Regions from separate parts of the Nitrospira sp. T9 genome, predicted to be linked through region 1. Evidence: riboswitches for the same ligand, from Rfam matches in the RefSeq annotation. Region 1 holds a riboswitch; the other holds the start of a gene.
The links. Region 1 has a riboswitch for cyclic di-GMP ahead of ACTRXD_RS13585 (Ig-like domain-containing protein). Riboswitches for the same ligand answer to the same signal wherever they lie in the genome.
Positions count from the first base shown of each region.

Region 1 (7,387 bases):
ACGGCATTGTTCCCGCTAAGCTCCAACAGGCTACGCCCTAGTCGTTGTCCCACGACTTTCGCAACCTTTTTCCCCACGGGCACAGAACCGGTAAATGAAATCAATGGCAAGCGTTCGTCAGCCACCATCGTCTGCGCCAATTCAACCTGGTCCGTAATGAACACGGAAAAAATCCCCGGAACACCTTGTTCCTCCATCACCTGGTTACAGACATGCTGAACGGCTAAAGCACAGAGTGCGGCCTTGGGGGAAGGTTTCCACACCACCGTATCGCCGGCGATGGCGGCCAGAAAGGCATTCCACGCCCATACGGCAACAGGAAAATTAAAGGCTGTGATCACCCCCACCACTCCGAGGGGATGCCACTGTTCGTACATCCGGTGTTGTGGCCGTTCGGAGTGCATGGACAGACCATACAACATGCGGGATTGCCCCACCGCAAAATCCGCCATATCGATCATCTCCTGCACTTCCCCGTCACCCTCAGCCTTAATCTTTCCTACCTCCATCGACACCAGGGACCCCAGCGCATCTTTTTTTGCGCGTAGGGCGTCACCGATCAACCGCACCACCTCCCCGCGCTTCGGAGCGGGAACCTGCCGCCACTCCCGATAAGCACGTTGCGATTCCTGAAGGAGGGCATCGTAATCCTCCCCGGAGCACCGGTTCACTTGAGCTAGAACCTGTCCCGTCGCGGGATTCACCGAATCCAGAAGGCCCTCGGTGGTCGTCGACATCCAACGCCCCTGGCCGGAACACGCGCCGGCATTTACCGCTTTTAACCCCAGTTCATGGAAGACATCCATCACGCGCTCCATTTCCTTTGACACACCATAGGACCATCACGAACACGAATCATCCGGTTGAAAATACCGCCCGAACCGGTTATCCAGGATTGAGGGCAGATCAAACGTCTCTTGGGTCACAAATCCCCGATACGTCCCTGAACGATTACAGACCAGGTCGACCACACTGCACATCCCGGCTGCCGTCGTCACCTGAATCGCAGACCACAATTTACCGGCAATCGTCTGCGGATAGATTTTCTGTACAAAATTTTCCTCATAGAGCTCTCCTTTTCGAAGACCCGTCACCGACGTATAGATCAGGACTACATCCTGCAAGGTCTTCGGCACGGCCTTTTCCAAAATACGCTTCAAGGTCTCACGATCATCATTGAGTTTAAGGTCATTCATCAACAGATGAATTTTTTCACAATGGCCGGGATAGCGCAGAGTCTTATAATTCATTGTCCTGACCTTGCCCGCATACGTATCCGCCAACGTACCCAGCCCACCCGAGGTATTAAAGGCCTCATATAACAATCCATCAATGGAAATGGTTTCGTATCCTTCGAGAGGCAACAACGGCACTTCCTGGCTATTCTCAATCCCATAGCACGTATTGCCGTATTCATTAATCAAGCCGTCCGTCGACCACGTCAGCGAATATTTCAACACATTGCTGGGATTCACCGGCAACGCCCCAACCCGCATTTTCACAATATCCACAGTCTCAAACCGGGTCATGAGTTCATGCGCGACAATGCTGATAAATCCCGGCGCCAACCCGCATTGCGGCACAAATGCCGAGGACGCTCCCTCACTCACCTCACGAATCTTCCTTGTAACTTCCACATCCTCGGTTAAATCAAAATAATGCGCCCCACACGCGCGAGCTTGCTCTCCGACCGACTGGTTGCAAAAATACGGGAGACAGGAAATAATGCCTTCCGGCCCGACATTATCGATAAACCGACCCAGGGCCTTAGCATCCTGGACATCGACAGATGACACCTGGAAATGGTCATGGGCGATTTCCTCCTTCATCCTGGCAACCACTTCCGGATCGACGTCTCCCAGCACCACTTCAAAGTCTCCACACTCCACCAGTAATGTGGCAATCAGCGATCCGATTTTGCCCCCACCAAGAATACACATTTTACCCATAGACATCCCTTTCTCAGAAAATCTTGCCTTCTTTTCTATTTTACTCCTTTTTGGCAGTCATGGTAGTGGCCTGAGGCTGATTAAAAATTTTTGTTTCCATCGTCTGTGATTCACGGATAAAACTGGAACATGTGGTTAGCCCATACAGCCCTTCGGAGTCTGGACAATCAGGCTACCCATATTCTTCTTCTGCCGCTCTTCATCAATCTGTATCAATTGCCACGGCAATTTAAGTAAGGTGGGAGGAGCACAATGGTGTCCAATAGATCTCCTGACGACTACCAGAAGGTTATCCTGAGAAGCCCGTTTTACAGTCTTTTCTCTACTCAACGTTTGCGATGGTCTGCATGAAAATAGTTATACATTAGCACCTAACTACATGTTTTACCCTATATCCTCTGTATGACATCTTGCTCTAAGATTTACCACTTTACTCATCAATAATTTTTTTGAACGAAAAATTGCACAACAAATTTCGCTAAACTTTCTCAGAAAATAACGCAGCCAATTTAGATGATTGAAGGAAAATACAGGGCCCATTCACCGGGAAGACCCATTTTTTCATAGATTTTTTTCCGAACCTGCATACCTACCGTGGCATTTGATCACAAAGCCAATAGTTAGGTGTGCATATTTGATCTCGTCCAGCTACCCTAAGGAGGGGGTAATACCTATGAAAGGGATTTGGATACCAATCCGAATACCACAAGGAACAGGGTATGACCCGACAAATATCCTCCCTGAGTTTTGCAGCCAGAATTACAGCCACCCTCGCCTTTTTTCTACTCGGAATAATCGCTAGCCCCGCCTTCTCTGCCTCTTCCATCCAACTATCCTGGATCGCGAGTCCGGAGTCGGACCTGATGGGATACTATGTATACATGGGCACATCGCAAAGGTCTTACCACATCACGAAAAATGCAGGACTCAACCCATCATATGTTTTCCAAAACCTGCCGGATGGGCTCACCTACTATTTTACGGTCACAGCCTATGATCAATCCGGAAACATCAGTGAAACCGCAGAGGAAGTGGCTATTGAACTTCTCGCACAAAACACAAACCCGAATCCACATGAGAATCAGGACATGAATGGGGACGGGAAGGCCGACCTGGTCTTTCGAAACACGAAAACCGGAGAGGTAGTCCTGTGGATGCTCAATGGCTCCAGCGGCACTGCCTCCGGCATTCTGGGCCAATTACCCACCGAATGGGCTTTGAGGGGAGCGGGCGATGTGAATGGGGACGGGAAGGCCGATCTCATTTGGCGCAATGACACGAGCGGCGCGGTGGCCATCTGGTTGATGAATGGCTTGACCATCACGTCCACGAGCTTTCTCGGCAGCGCGCCGACGGCTTGGGATATTCAGGCCGTCGGGGATCTCAACGGCGATGGCAAAGCCGACCTCGTCTGGCGCAACACCCTTGATGGCAACACAGCAATTTGGCTCATGAATGAAACCACAATTGCTTCCACTGGTTTTCCGGGGGGGGTCTCGTTAAGATGGCAGATCGCTGCGATGGGCGATGTGAATGGGGACGGGAAGGCCGATATTATTTGGCGCAATGACACGAACGGTGCGGTGGCCGTTTGGTTGATGAATGGCTTCACCATCACGTCCACGAGTTTCCCCGGTAGTGCACCGGCGGCTTGGGATATTCAAGCCAGCGGGGATCTCAACGGCGATGGCAAAGCCGACCTCGTCTGGCGAAATACCCTTGATGGCAACACTGCGATTTGGCTCATGAATGGAACCGCAATTGCCTCCTCAGGCTTCCCGGCGACTGTGCTGGCAACATGGCAGATAGCGGGAGCAGATGATGTGAATGGGGATGGCAAAACAGACGTCATCTGGCGCAACAACAGCAATGGAGCCGTGGCGGTATGGCTGATGAACGGCGTCAGCATAGGCTTCACGACCTTTCCCGGTGCGGCTTCCCCAGACTGGGAAATCCAGTAGGCGGAACAAAAATTCCCTGGACCACTCTTCTGAATGGTCTCATGGGCCGATATCAATAATCCCATTCAAAAAATTCTCCTCCTCCGTTTACCTAGGCCAAATAAATCTCTCCCCAATCTGGTAAAATTCTCTCGTCTCCAGCATGTTTTCCGCATAAACAAGATTCATCAATCTATCACTTCCTGGGCACCCAATGATTTCAAGCACCATGAGAGATTCCCATCGCTCCTCCATCCTGCATAATCATGATTATCGTGATTCGGCCGTTCAGCCAGTTACCCCTTCTGGCTGTTGGAAGCACCTCACCCACCTAGCGTAGCCTTCCCATGAAAGATGGCACACAGTTTTTTCATCACACGGAAAATGTACGCCGGAGTCACCACACTGTTGTGAGCGTATTGAAATCGGCAAACAGAATGGTTGCCAACACATCAATCCCTGGAGTACATAGCCTGGAGTCATGCCGATACGTGTCGTTCCTTAATTTTTCTTAGTCGCAGCTGCCAGCATTGTCCTTCATTCGGTCATTGCGAAACGTTCACCATTGCCGTATTGAACGAATCAAATTGTTAATAGATAAGGCAAAAGTTCATTACAGTAGGCATTGGACATGGTCTCCAGACAATTCACTGATAAGCGTGTCCTTGCCTCCCCCCTTTGCTAACCTTGTTTAATTTCCTTTTCTTCTTCCATGATCATTCAGTTCGATTTTTTTATATTCTCCGAATTTTCTCTGCATAGTTTTTTCACACTCCAATATTTTCGTCTCTAAAGTTTTTCCTTAGTTCTCCGAAATGTTCGGCAGACCGATTGGGGGTATAGATTACAATACAGGGAGACAGAGGATTAGAAAAAAAGTTGACCAATTCATGAAATCTTCTTCCCGAAACGGCACACCTACTGTGAAGTAGGGTCGCAAAGCCAGGAGTCAGGTCCCCACGCCTGACCGTCCGGCTACCGAAGGAAGGCATCATTTGCAGGGGGGAAGAGAGGATGAGGGCTTCGGTCCGAATACCACAAGGAGTAGAGTATGATCCGACGAACCACCCCCTTGGGTTTCAACATCACACATACGGCAGTCCTGACCCTGCTCCTCTCCGGTTTACTTATTAGCCCCGCCTATTCGGCTTCCTCTATCCAGCTAATCTGGGACGCAAATACCGAATCGGATTTAGCAGGATATAAAATTTATAAACGGACGTTACCTTCTCAAGATTTTGGACAACCCATATTTTCAGGATTTCCCAATAATCCATCCTCCCCCTCAACAACCGTTTCCGGGCTCAGTGGAGGCACAACCTATGGATTTATTGCGACCGCATTTGATACGGCAGGAAATGAAAGTACCCCCTCTACAGAAGCAACAATTACTATAACCACAAGTACACCGCCCGCAGATACGACCGCCCCGACGGTCACGCTGACAGCCCCCAGCGCGGGCACCGTCTCCGGCACGGTGAACGTCGGCGCCAGCGCCAGCGATAATGTCGGCGTCACCGGCGTCCAATTCCGCCTCCAGGGCGCAAACCTCGGCTCCGAAGATCCGAGCAGTCCCTACAGCACCAGCTGGAATACCACCACCGTGGCCAATGGTGCGTACACCCTCACGGCCATCGCCCGCGATGCTGCGGGCAATACGAAAACCTCAGGGGCAATTGTGGTCACCGTAAGCAATAACAGTACGCCGCCCCCACCCTCAGCATTCAGCATTTCGAATCTGGCCGTCGCCAGTGGGCAAGCGTATGTCGTGCCCACCTCCGGGCTCCAACCCGGGGGCACGGTGTATATAGACCGCGCCTTTACCTTTACGACCATCCCCGCCAGCCTGCAGGGAGCGGCATATATTCGAACTGCAAATGATGACAAAGCTGCCACCACGAGCGCTTTCCTCAGCTTTAGCGTCAATCAACCCGTCTCCGTGTCGGTCGCCCATGACGTGCGCATCACCCCGAAACCTTCGTGGTTGAGCACCTTTACGGATACCGGCACGAATCTGGTGACCACGGATACGACCCTCCGCCTGTTTGTGCGGTCCTTCCCGGCTGGTACCATTACCCTCGGGGGCAATGGTGGTGATGGATTAAGCATGTATTCTGTCATCGTGAAATCAGAGGGGGGTACTCCTGGTGACACCACTGCCCCCACGGTCACGCTGACCGCCCCCAGCGCGGGCACTGTCTCCGGCACGGTCACGGTCAGCGCCACCGCCGATGATAATGTCGGCGTCACGGGCGTCCAATTCCGCCTCCAGGGCGCCAACCTCGGCCCCGAAGATCCGAGCAGTCCCTACAGCACCAGCTGGAATACCACCACCGTGCCCAATGGCGCGTATACCCTCACGGCCATCGCTCGCGATGCTGCGGGCAATACGACCACCGCTGCCCCCCGCACGGTCATTGTGAGTAATTCCAGCACGCCGCCAACCTCACCCCAAAATCACGATCTGAATGGGGACGGCAAAGCCGACCTCGTCTGGCGAAACACAAAAACCGGCGACGTAGCCGGATGGCTGCTCAATGGTACAAACATCGCAGCCACGGGCTTTCTGGGTCAGTTGTCCAGGGAATGGGCCCTGAGTGGAGTGGGTGATCTGAATAGGGACGGCAAAGCCGACCTTGTCTGGCGCAATAGCGTCAACGGCGCAGTAGCCATCTGGCTGATGGACGGCTTGACCATCAATTCCACGGGCTTTCTCCGCACTGTCCCCACGAATTGGGACATTCAAGCCATCAAGGATATGGATGGTGATGGCAAAGCCGACCTCCTCTGGCGCAACACCACTGATGGCAACACCGCCATATGGCTCATGAATGGGACGGCGATTGCTTCGACAGGATTTCCGGCAGGTGTCTCGTTAGGGTGGCAGATTGCCGGAGTGGGAGATGTGAATGGGGATGGTAAAGCCGATGTCATTTGGCGTCATGACACCAGCAGCACAGTGGCCATCTGGCTGATGAACGGCTTGACCATCACTTCCACCGGATTTCCAGGGAGCGCCCCGACGGTTTGGGGAATTCAAGCCATTGGAGATGCCAATGGCGATGGCAAAGCCGACCTCGTCTGGCGTAACACTACAGACGGCAATACCGCCATATGGCTCATGAATGGAACGGCGATAGCCTCTTCCGGCTTTCCTGGGACAGTGTCGGTGGCATGGCAGATGTCGGGAGCAAACGATGTGGATGGTGACGGAAAAGCCGATATCATTTGGCGCAACCGCAGCAATGGAGGAGTGGCAGTTTGGCTGATGAACGGTTTGGCCATCACATCCACCGGCTTTCCCGGAGCCACTTCCACAGACTGGGAAATTCAGTAGCACTAATATTACAAACACAAGAATGGTAACGACATAAGACCTCGGGCACAACCTGATGAATGGATGTCTGAAAATTTGCCATCCGGAGGACGAGGCGAGACCTTAACCTCAGCTGACCCGTCAATCAAAATGTAAAGGCAACTGCCATACGGACAAACCAT
Region 1 covers NZ_JBQKUP010000037.1:160,616-168,002, reverse strand. Annotated here, with positions in the region: gene amaB (L-piperidine-6-carboxylate dehydrogenase) at 1-806, opposite strand, end outside; gene ACTRXD_RS13595 (saccharopine dehydrogenase C-terminal domain-containing protein) at 843-1,949, opposite strand; gene ACTRXD_RS13590 (FG-GAP-like repeat-containing protein) at 2,669-3,910, shown strand; cyclic di-GMP riboswitch class I at 4,791-4,872, shown strand; gene ACTRXD_RS13585 (Ig-like domain-containing protein) at 4,941-7,226, shown strand.

Region 2 (7,387 bases), on a different contig from region 1:
AGAGGTATGGGAGGCCGGAAGGAAGGCGCCAACAGATCCTTGGATTTTCAAAGCTGAGATGAACGAAGGCCTTGGTGGGCGGGGATCTCCGGGACCAGGGCGAAAGGGCGGTGTACTGTTCGCCAAGATTCTCCCCGTTGTTCAATCAGCGATTCGTGAATAGGACCTAACCACTGGTCGGCTTTTCGAAGGTATTCGATTTTATCCGGATTAATTCCCATAATACGGCAGCAGGTAGCATCGACGGCCGGAAGATTCCTTCCCATGACCAGGACTCCGGATTGGACAGGTGTCCCCATTATCGGACCATCCCCTTCCATTCCGATTATGCCGTCGACAATGGCGAAATGAGGCTTGAGCGTCGCATTGATATCCAAAATGGACTGCGGGATTCCAGCCTGGTGTAACACATTCTTCGGCCATCCATAATAATTTCCAGGCATCACGCCAAAAAAATTTTTCATGGACAGGGTCGCACCAGCCCAATGGTGCGTTTTCATCTTGGCCAGCGAGACAACCCAATCGACCTCCTTGACTATTCGAGGAAAGGTCAATGAGGCCATCCTTGTCTGACCACCCAGGTTAGGCATAACTACCCCTTCCATTATATTCAGATCTTGAAAGGGGATGCGATCTTCGTACAGCACATCTGCCAAGCCGGATTCCTCTAAGACTAAAAGAGTATCATGGCGATGGCCTGGTCCTTCAGCCACGACGACAGACATCGCACCCAGGGAAAGGAACGCCTCGACGGCTCCTCGTACGACCAAAGGGTGGGTATTGATATGCGATAACGATTGATGTGGCTCAACCAAATTCGGTTTCAACAAAATGCGTTTTCCTTTGATCTCTAATGGGGTGATCCCCAATTCTTGGAACCCTTGGCGAATGAGGTTTGCCAAATCAGCCTCGTACATTTTGGCTTGACCGATGAAGGTCTGTGCGGTCAAGCGGGGGCCCGTTAACCAATGAAGCAGAGAAAACCCTGAAACAGCTAATCCCCCTCCGACCAAACAGGCCTGCAGCAATTGCCTCCTGGAAAGCGTTGGCTGTTCTGTGTATGTGGGTGGGGTGGTCATCGAAATATTCCTTGCCTATTCAGTGTCAGTTGCGAGTAGAAGAAGCGGGCGTTTCTTGGGGCAAAGATCTGAATAACGAGTGCAGACCATGAGAGGCTTTCACGGCGCACAGGAGCAAGGCTAGAGAGGGAAGAGGATAGGGCCCATACCGTTCTTGCAGTTGCAAACTCGCCCTGGCCAGCCCCTCCGTGTTTGCGGGTTTCAGCCCCCAGGCTCCCAAGCCCAGGAGGGCCCACCCAAGTGAAATGGGAGTCCGGAGGTGAGGGAGTTCATGTAAGAGATAGTCAAGGCTTCGTTTTACCTCGTGGATGGGGGTGGTGCCAGCCAGAGCTTGCAGAGCGATGGCGGAGCACTCCGGGAGCGGATGTAACTCTCTCCTGAACACGGTGGTACTGCCGAAATTCCATCCACCGTTTGTTAGTTGGCGGTTGATGAGCATCTGTTGCCCGGCAATGGCGCGAGGATGAGTGCTCAATCCCACCACCTGTAAGGCCAGCAGAGCGAGGGAAGTCGGTACAACCCAGCTATGGGTGTCGGCAATCCATGGCCAGCCCAGGATGGCGGTGTCGTGCCCAATAATTGAAAGATCCGGGGTAGGGAAATGTCGGCCGGTAAACCCTATGAGATAGTCGACCGCCCGGGATTGCGCTTCTTGATACTGGGGAAAGCTTTCCCAGGCGAAAATGGCGAGTGGTGTTGGCCAAGATGCCTCTGGGTGAGAGAGAGCAATGCTCACGCGTCCGTCGTCCGGCTGTTGTGAAGCTAAATATGCCCTTCCTCGGTTACAGCTTTCAGGATCGAACTCATATGCGGACATTGAGATAATGGCCCAGGCTGTTGCGTCCGGCCGTGCCTCTTCCCCGGAATGATAGGGGAACCCTCCGTTTGGTTGTTGCCAGGATTGGAGAAGCTCAAGAGCATGACGAAATGGTTTTTGAATCATAAGAAAAAAATTCAGGTCTCATGCAATGCGATTAAGGGTCGATATTCCATGTTGTTCGGTTTAAATCGAGGAAACCTTGAAAATTTTCAGATCACGCTTTGGTCATACCCTCACGTCCCTTCCGTCATTCCCGCTGGTAGTGAGCATGAATCCACCCGAAGAACTTCAACGATGGATTCCCGATAAAAAAATATCGAGGAGGCCGGGGAAGGGTGGGGGTAATGGTACCTCGTCGGAAGGCCCGGTGAGCAAAGAGTAAACCGACAAATATGGCTCATGCCTGCCGTGTCCCCACGCCATGCGTCTGTAGGGTTACAACCGCAGACAGCCTAATCCGCCCTACGCAATCACACAACGGCGCGGAGTCTCACGTTTTTGAAGGATAGGTCAGATTAGCAAGGTGGTAACCGACAATCTGTCTTCCAGGGTGGATTCCGGTGCAAGTGCGGCGGAAAGACGGAAGGTAGGTGTGAGAATCGGTGCGGTGGGAGAAGTGGCATGAAAGGAGAAAACCAAGATTCATCCGCTTTCAGAAGGTGACGGGTCACAGGGCTTTGAACAATGGCGTACTGAACCGGTAGCCAATCAAAAAACATTTCACACCCGATGCTTATCGAAACGAGTCAACTCCATACCGCCGGGGTCATCGGATTTAGGCTTACGGGTGTAATCCCGGCATGTCTGTGGAACTTTTAACGAACGTTATCTCTTGTTCTGGGTCGACAAATACTCCGTCAGCCTGGATCTCCTTTCCAGTCACAACCTGCCTTGCCACGTAAATGATGCAGCCGGCAGTCAATAAACCACCGAATACGTCGATCAGGTGATGCCCTCCATGGATAAGCACTCCTGGGAACACGAACAGATTGATGACGACCAGTATGGGGAACCACCAGCGAGTGGTGCGTGCTGAATACATAGCCAACACGGCCATGATCGTATGATACGAGGGAAAGGCCACCAGGCCTTCCATATCCCTTGGAGAAATGAATTTAGGCCCTTCAGCCCCTAGGCGCAATAATTCGGCACCATAGGCCGAGCCAACAAGCGGTCTTGCCGCCTGCTCAATTGTGCCGGAAATGTCATAGAGCACGCTTGTGCCAAATGCTGGAAACAGCGCCCAAAATCCAAGCGTCGCCAGACCTGAAGCGGTTATTGAAAGAATGAAGACATGGAGTTCTTTTTGTTTCCCTCCAAATCCTAAAATAAGAAAAAGAAATGCCATTTGCGGTATAGAAGATAAATAGGCATAACGCGTCAATTCATTAAAAAATGGATGGCGACCGGCAAATTGGACAATGTCTGGCCATGAATACCCGAACCAAGCATCGATCCGGACCAGAAACGGATCAATGGGTTCTCGCCAAAGCGGGAGCAGCAAATAGCCGAAAATCGATAGCACAATTGTAAACAGAAGAAGCAACCCAGTGGCCATCAATGTCATAGAAATACGCTCACTACGTCCGCTTGAACGGTAGAACAGCCCCACGGTAATCATGAAAATTCCCAAGGCAAAAAAAAGGGTATAGGAAAACCAATCGAAGCCAATATTGCGAACAAGGATCATGGCCAGATCGAAGACCGCCAGCACGAAAATGGTATTGCGTAAAAAACGTTCGACGGGCCATAGGAAAGGCTTAGACAGGGTAAAATTTCCCACTCTCATTATGCATATCCTCGCATTCGAATTGTGCCAATGTAGTTGTGAGCAGGTACTGATCGTGCCGTAAAATAGTGTCTATACTGTTGTGCACGGTTCAACGAACTTGTCCTGATCGACCTCGAAATCCTCATCATGAACAGAAGTCCTGCCACTTGTTTGCACTGAATCTCATATGAATTGTCTTCATCCGTGTATGTGTTGGTCCGATTTTTGAGCTTAACTTAAGAAAGTAGGTATGGAGGGCTAGCGGTTACCCGTAAAAATTTTCAACTAATCTACCTCATGGTCCAGTTGGGTGGACCCAGTTGGAGATGGAGTCAGAAATGGCATCGGGAATGGCTATGGTGTATTGGACTTGGCATTTATGCAAATGGCTTTTAAGCCTTCAGGCAAAGGCTTTTTCGGTATATTCCCTCATTATCTTGATAATGTGGCAAAGTTTCCTTTGTACCAAATCCTCATTCATCCCCTTAACCAAAGAAAAAGTCAGCGGCCCCTCTTCACATTCCGTCTGAGGTTTCACGGCGCGTTTCTCCTGTTTCCTTTTGTCTCACTCCTCACCCCATACGTTTTCTCATGTGCATTCCATCCAAAAATTTAAGCTGTTCTTAACAATTTCGATCTCCTTGGTCAACAAAGGGAGGCAATCCATCCTACCCTTACCTAATATGAAACATATTCAACAAAAAACATCGGCAAGTTTTTTCTGGGTAAGTCGATAATGAAACATGAAAACGAGGAGCCACAGAATGCGAGGTGGAAAACTTTCTTGGGTCCACGAACATTTATGCATAACTATGAAGCATGGATTCGGTCGGGTGCCCCTTCCCGAGAACGGCGAACACGTCGTAAGGCGTGGGCGCAAAACCACGGGTCAGGGTTGGTCCCTGATAGCCGGGTTGCCGAAGGCACGGAGAGCCAAGGGGCAACGTCTGCGTCAGAATATTCCGGGCAGTCTGGCGTAATGCACGTATTTACCTTCGCCCGTTAAGGAGATGCGCTATGGTTAACCAAGTGATGCGTTTCGTGAATGATGAAGAGGGAGCCACCGCGATTGAGTATGGGTTGTTGGCGGCTTTGATCGCCGCGGTGATTGTGACTGCTGTGACTGCGGTCGGAACTGCCCTCAGTACAACGTTCACCAACATTTCAACGGCCGTTGCTCCGAGTTAAAAGAGGGCTCGCCTCTGCAGGATTGCCTGGCAGTGCCGTTCTGGTGGCAGGTCACCGGAACGGCACTTCGGCCGAAGGCTACTTTTAAGGGCGGGTACAGTATTGATGAATGAAGAGATGTGAAAATTCAGATAAGGGATAGGGGAGGACAACATCATGCAGACGATTCTCCTGAATCACTGTCATCACTGGATAAAAAACCTTCTTGTTGATGAGGAGGGTGCCACGGCGGTTGAATATGGTCTCATGGCAGCGCTCATCGGCATGACGGTGTTGACAGCTCAAGCCGCCATGGGAACGGCCGTCGTGAATATGTACGAGGGGGCCATGGGTATCATCGCAGGAGCTCTGGGGAGCTAGTGGCGTTTCCCCTAACTGCTCTCTCATTCATTCATGCTCATCCTGTCGAAGAACCATTCGAAATATCCACTACCTGAAATCATTCATCTTTCGAGAAGTTCAAGGGGAAGGGGAGGTGGAATGGTATTTGAGGGACACAACACGAGATCTATCAGAAATGTCTGGGGAGGGCTGACACCATTTAAACATGCGTGGACATGGTCTGATCGATACCTCAAAACCATTTAGCCGGATGAGGAAAAGTGTTATGAAAACACCTCCAAGTCAACGATTTTCAAGTTTAAGACAATCCGAGCGCGGCTCGACGGCTGTAGAGTTTGCCCTCATTCTACCGATTCTTGCGTCACTTGCATTTGGGGCCATCGATTTTGGGCGCATGTTGTGGTTTAAGGAAGTCCTGGTGAATGCGACCCGTGTGGGAGCGCGCCAGGGGACATTGTTTGCTTCCGGCAATGGCCAGGCGGAAATCGAAGCAGCCATCACGGCTTCTCTTACCGCGGGAGGGGTGGATCCATCCGGGCTCTCGGTGGTGGCCAATGGGGTTGGAAGCCTACAGGGACAACCGTTAACTGTGGTGTCCACCATCCCCTGGAATTATTTTGTCATTGATAAACTCATTCCTGCGATTTCGACTCCTAACCTGCAAGCCTCTGTGACCATGATGATGGAATAAGACGAGGGAGAAATGTCCCAATCAGAACTTCAATGTGATGGAGATACAAACATGCGGAAGAAACAACGATGGTCTATTGTCTCACCGCTCTTGAACCAACGGGGCATTGCGGCTATCAACGGGGCGTTTATGGCGGTCGTAATGGGTATCATGGCCGGCGTGACGATTGATGTCGGGCATGCCTTACTTACACAAAATGAATTGCACAATGCCTCGGATGCCGCCGCGCTGGCCGCTGCGAGACAATTGGGTGTGACCTATCTTACCTTGCCCATCGCTGAGCAACAGGACATGGGGCGGGCATTGACCGGCAATGAACAATCACAAGTAACGGCTCAGGCGACCGCTGCGGCATTTGCCAACAGTGCCTCAGATGTCAGTAACTTATCGCTTTCGCAGGGAGATGTTGAATTTGGCATATGGGATTTCAATGCGCAGACGTTCAACCCCACAGTGAACCGGCCGAATGCCATTCGCGCGACTGTCCGACGTGATGGTGCGGCAAATGGTGCGATGCCGACATTTTTTGCCGGTATGTTGGGTGTGAGTACCATGGATATTTCGACAAGTTCGATCGCCGCATTGGGGACTTCAGGGGGACCTGTCCCACCGGGAGTGGCCGATGTGCCGTTTGCGATTTCCAGTAATTGGTTTAACGGGGTTGCCACCTGCGACGGGGGCATTCAATTTTCTCCAACCGGGGCCAATGGCTGTGCGGGATGGCACGTCTTTGATCAGACACCGGCCAATGCCAATAAGCTCAGACAAACTATTGTTGGGTTAAATGACGGGAGCTATCAGAGTCCAGGGATCATCCCAGGGCAGACTCAATTCACATTTACCGGTGGAGAAGTGTCGTCGGCATTTAACGATTTAATTGATCTTTGGAATGCGAAGAAGCAATGGAGTAATGACTCTGGACGGTATGAATGGGATATCAATCTTCCCGTGTACCAAGCCAGTTCTCCATCCTCTTGTGACAATCCCAATCAGTCTATTACCATCGTTGGGTATGCGAAAGCAGTGGTCACGGAAGTCAAGAAAAATGATATTCAAGCGGAAGTGAAATGTGATGGTTTCTTTGATGGAACGCCAAATCCTAACCAGGCTGGTGGGGGGGCTGGGGCGCTTCAGCCTCTATCGGTATATCCAAGGCTAGTGTCGTGATGACGAGTCAACAGCCGGGAGCATAAGAGCGTCTCCCGGGAACCTTGGTCCCTTTGGGTCGGTCATGTTTGAGTCGGGCTCAAAGGGACTTTTTTATGGGCTCCCTCTCTTAAACTCCAAGCGTCTAATTGCACGTCTGCTCATTTCCCCGACATGCGCATTCCTTTTAAAGAATAAGCTGACGAAGGACTCATTGTTGTTTGGTTTCGGAGCCAGAGAAAAATTTTCCCCCCACGTCCCGGTCTTTCCCTCTTGGCCTCTTCCCATCATTTTGTTTAGCCGTTTCCTGGAGTCTGTCCCTCCAGCATGCCCACGAATGCGGAAAACCA
Region 2 covers NZ_JBQKUP010000032.1:284,837-292,223, forward strand. Annotated here, with positions in the region: gene ACTRXD_RS08115 (DUF362 domain-containing protein) at 48-1,079, opposite strand; gene ACTRXD_RS08120 (hypothetical protein) at 1,105-2,022, opposite strand; gene ACTRXD_RS08125 (phosphatase PAP2 family protein) at 2,681-3,688, opposite strand; cyclic di-GMP riboswitch class I at 4,512-4,592, shown strand; gene ACTRXD_RS08130 (Flp family type IVb pilin) at 4,688-4,858, shown strand; gene ACTRXD_RS08135 (Flp family type IVb pilin) at 5,015-5,218, shown strand; gene ACTRXD_RS08140 (TadE/TadG family type IV pilus assembly protein) at 5,466-5,891, shown strand; gene ACTRXD_RS08145 (TadG family pilus assembly protein) at 5,943-7,058, shown strand.
Region 2: another riboswitch for cyclic di-GMP. It lies ahead of ACTRXD_RS08130 (Flp family type IVb pilin); the one in region 1 lies ahead of ACTRXD_RS13585 (Ig-like domain-containing protein).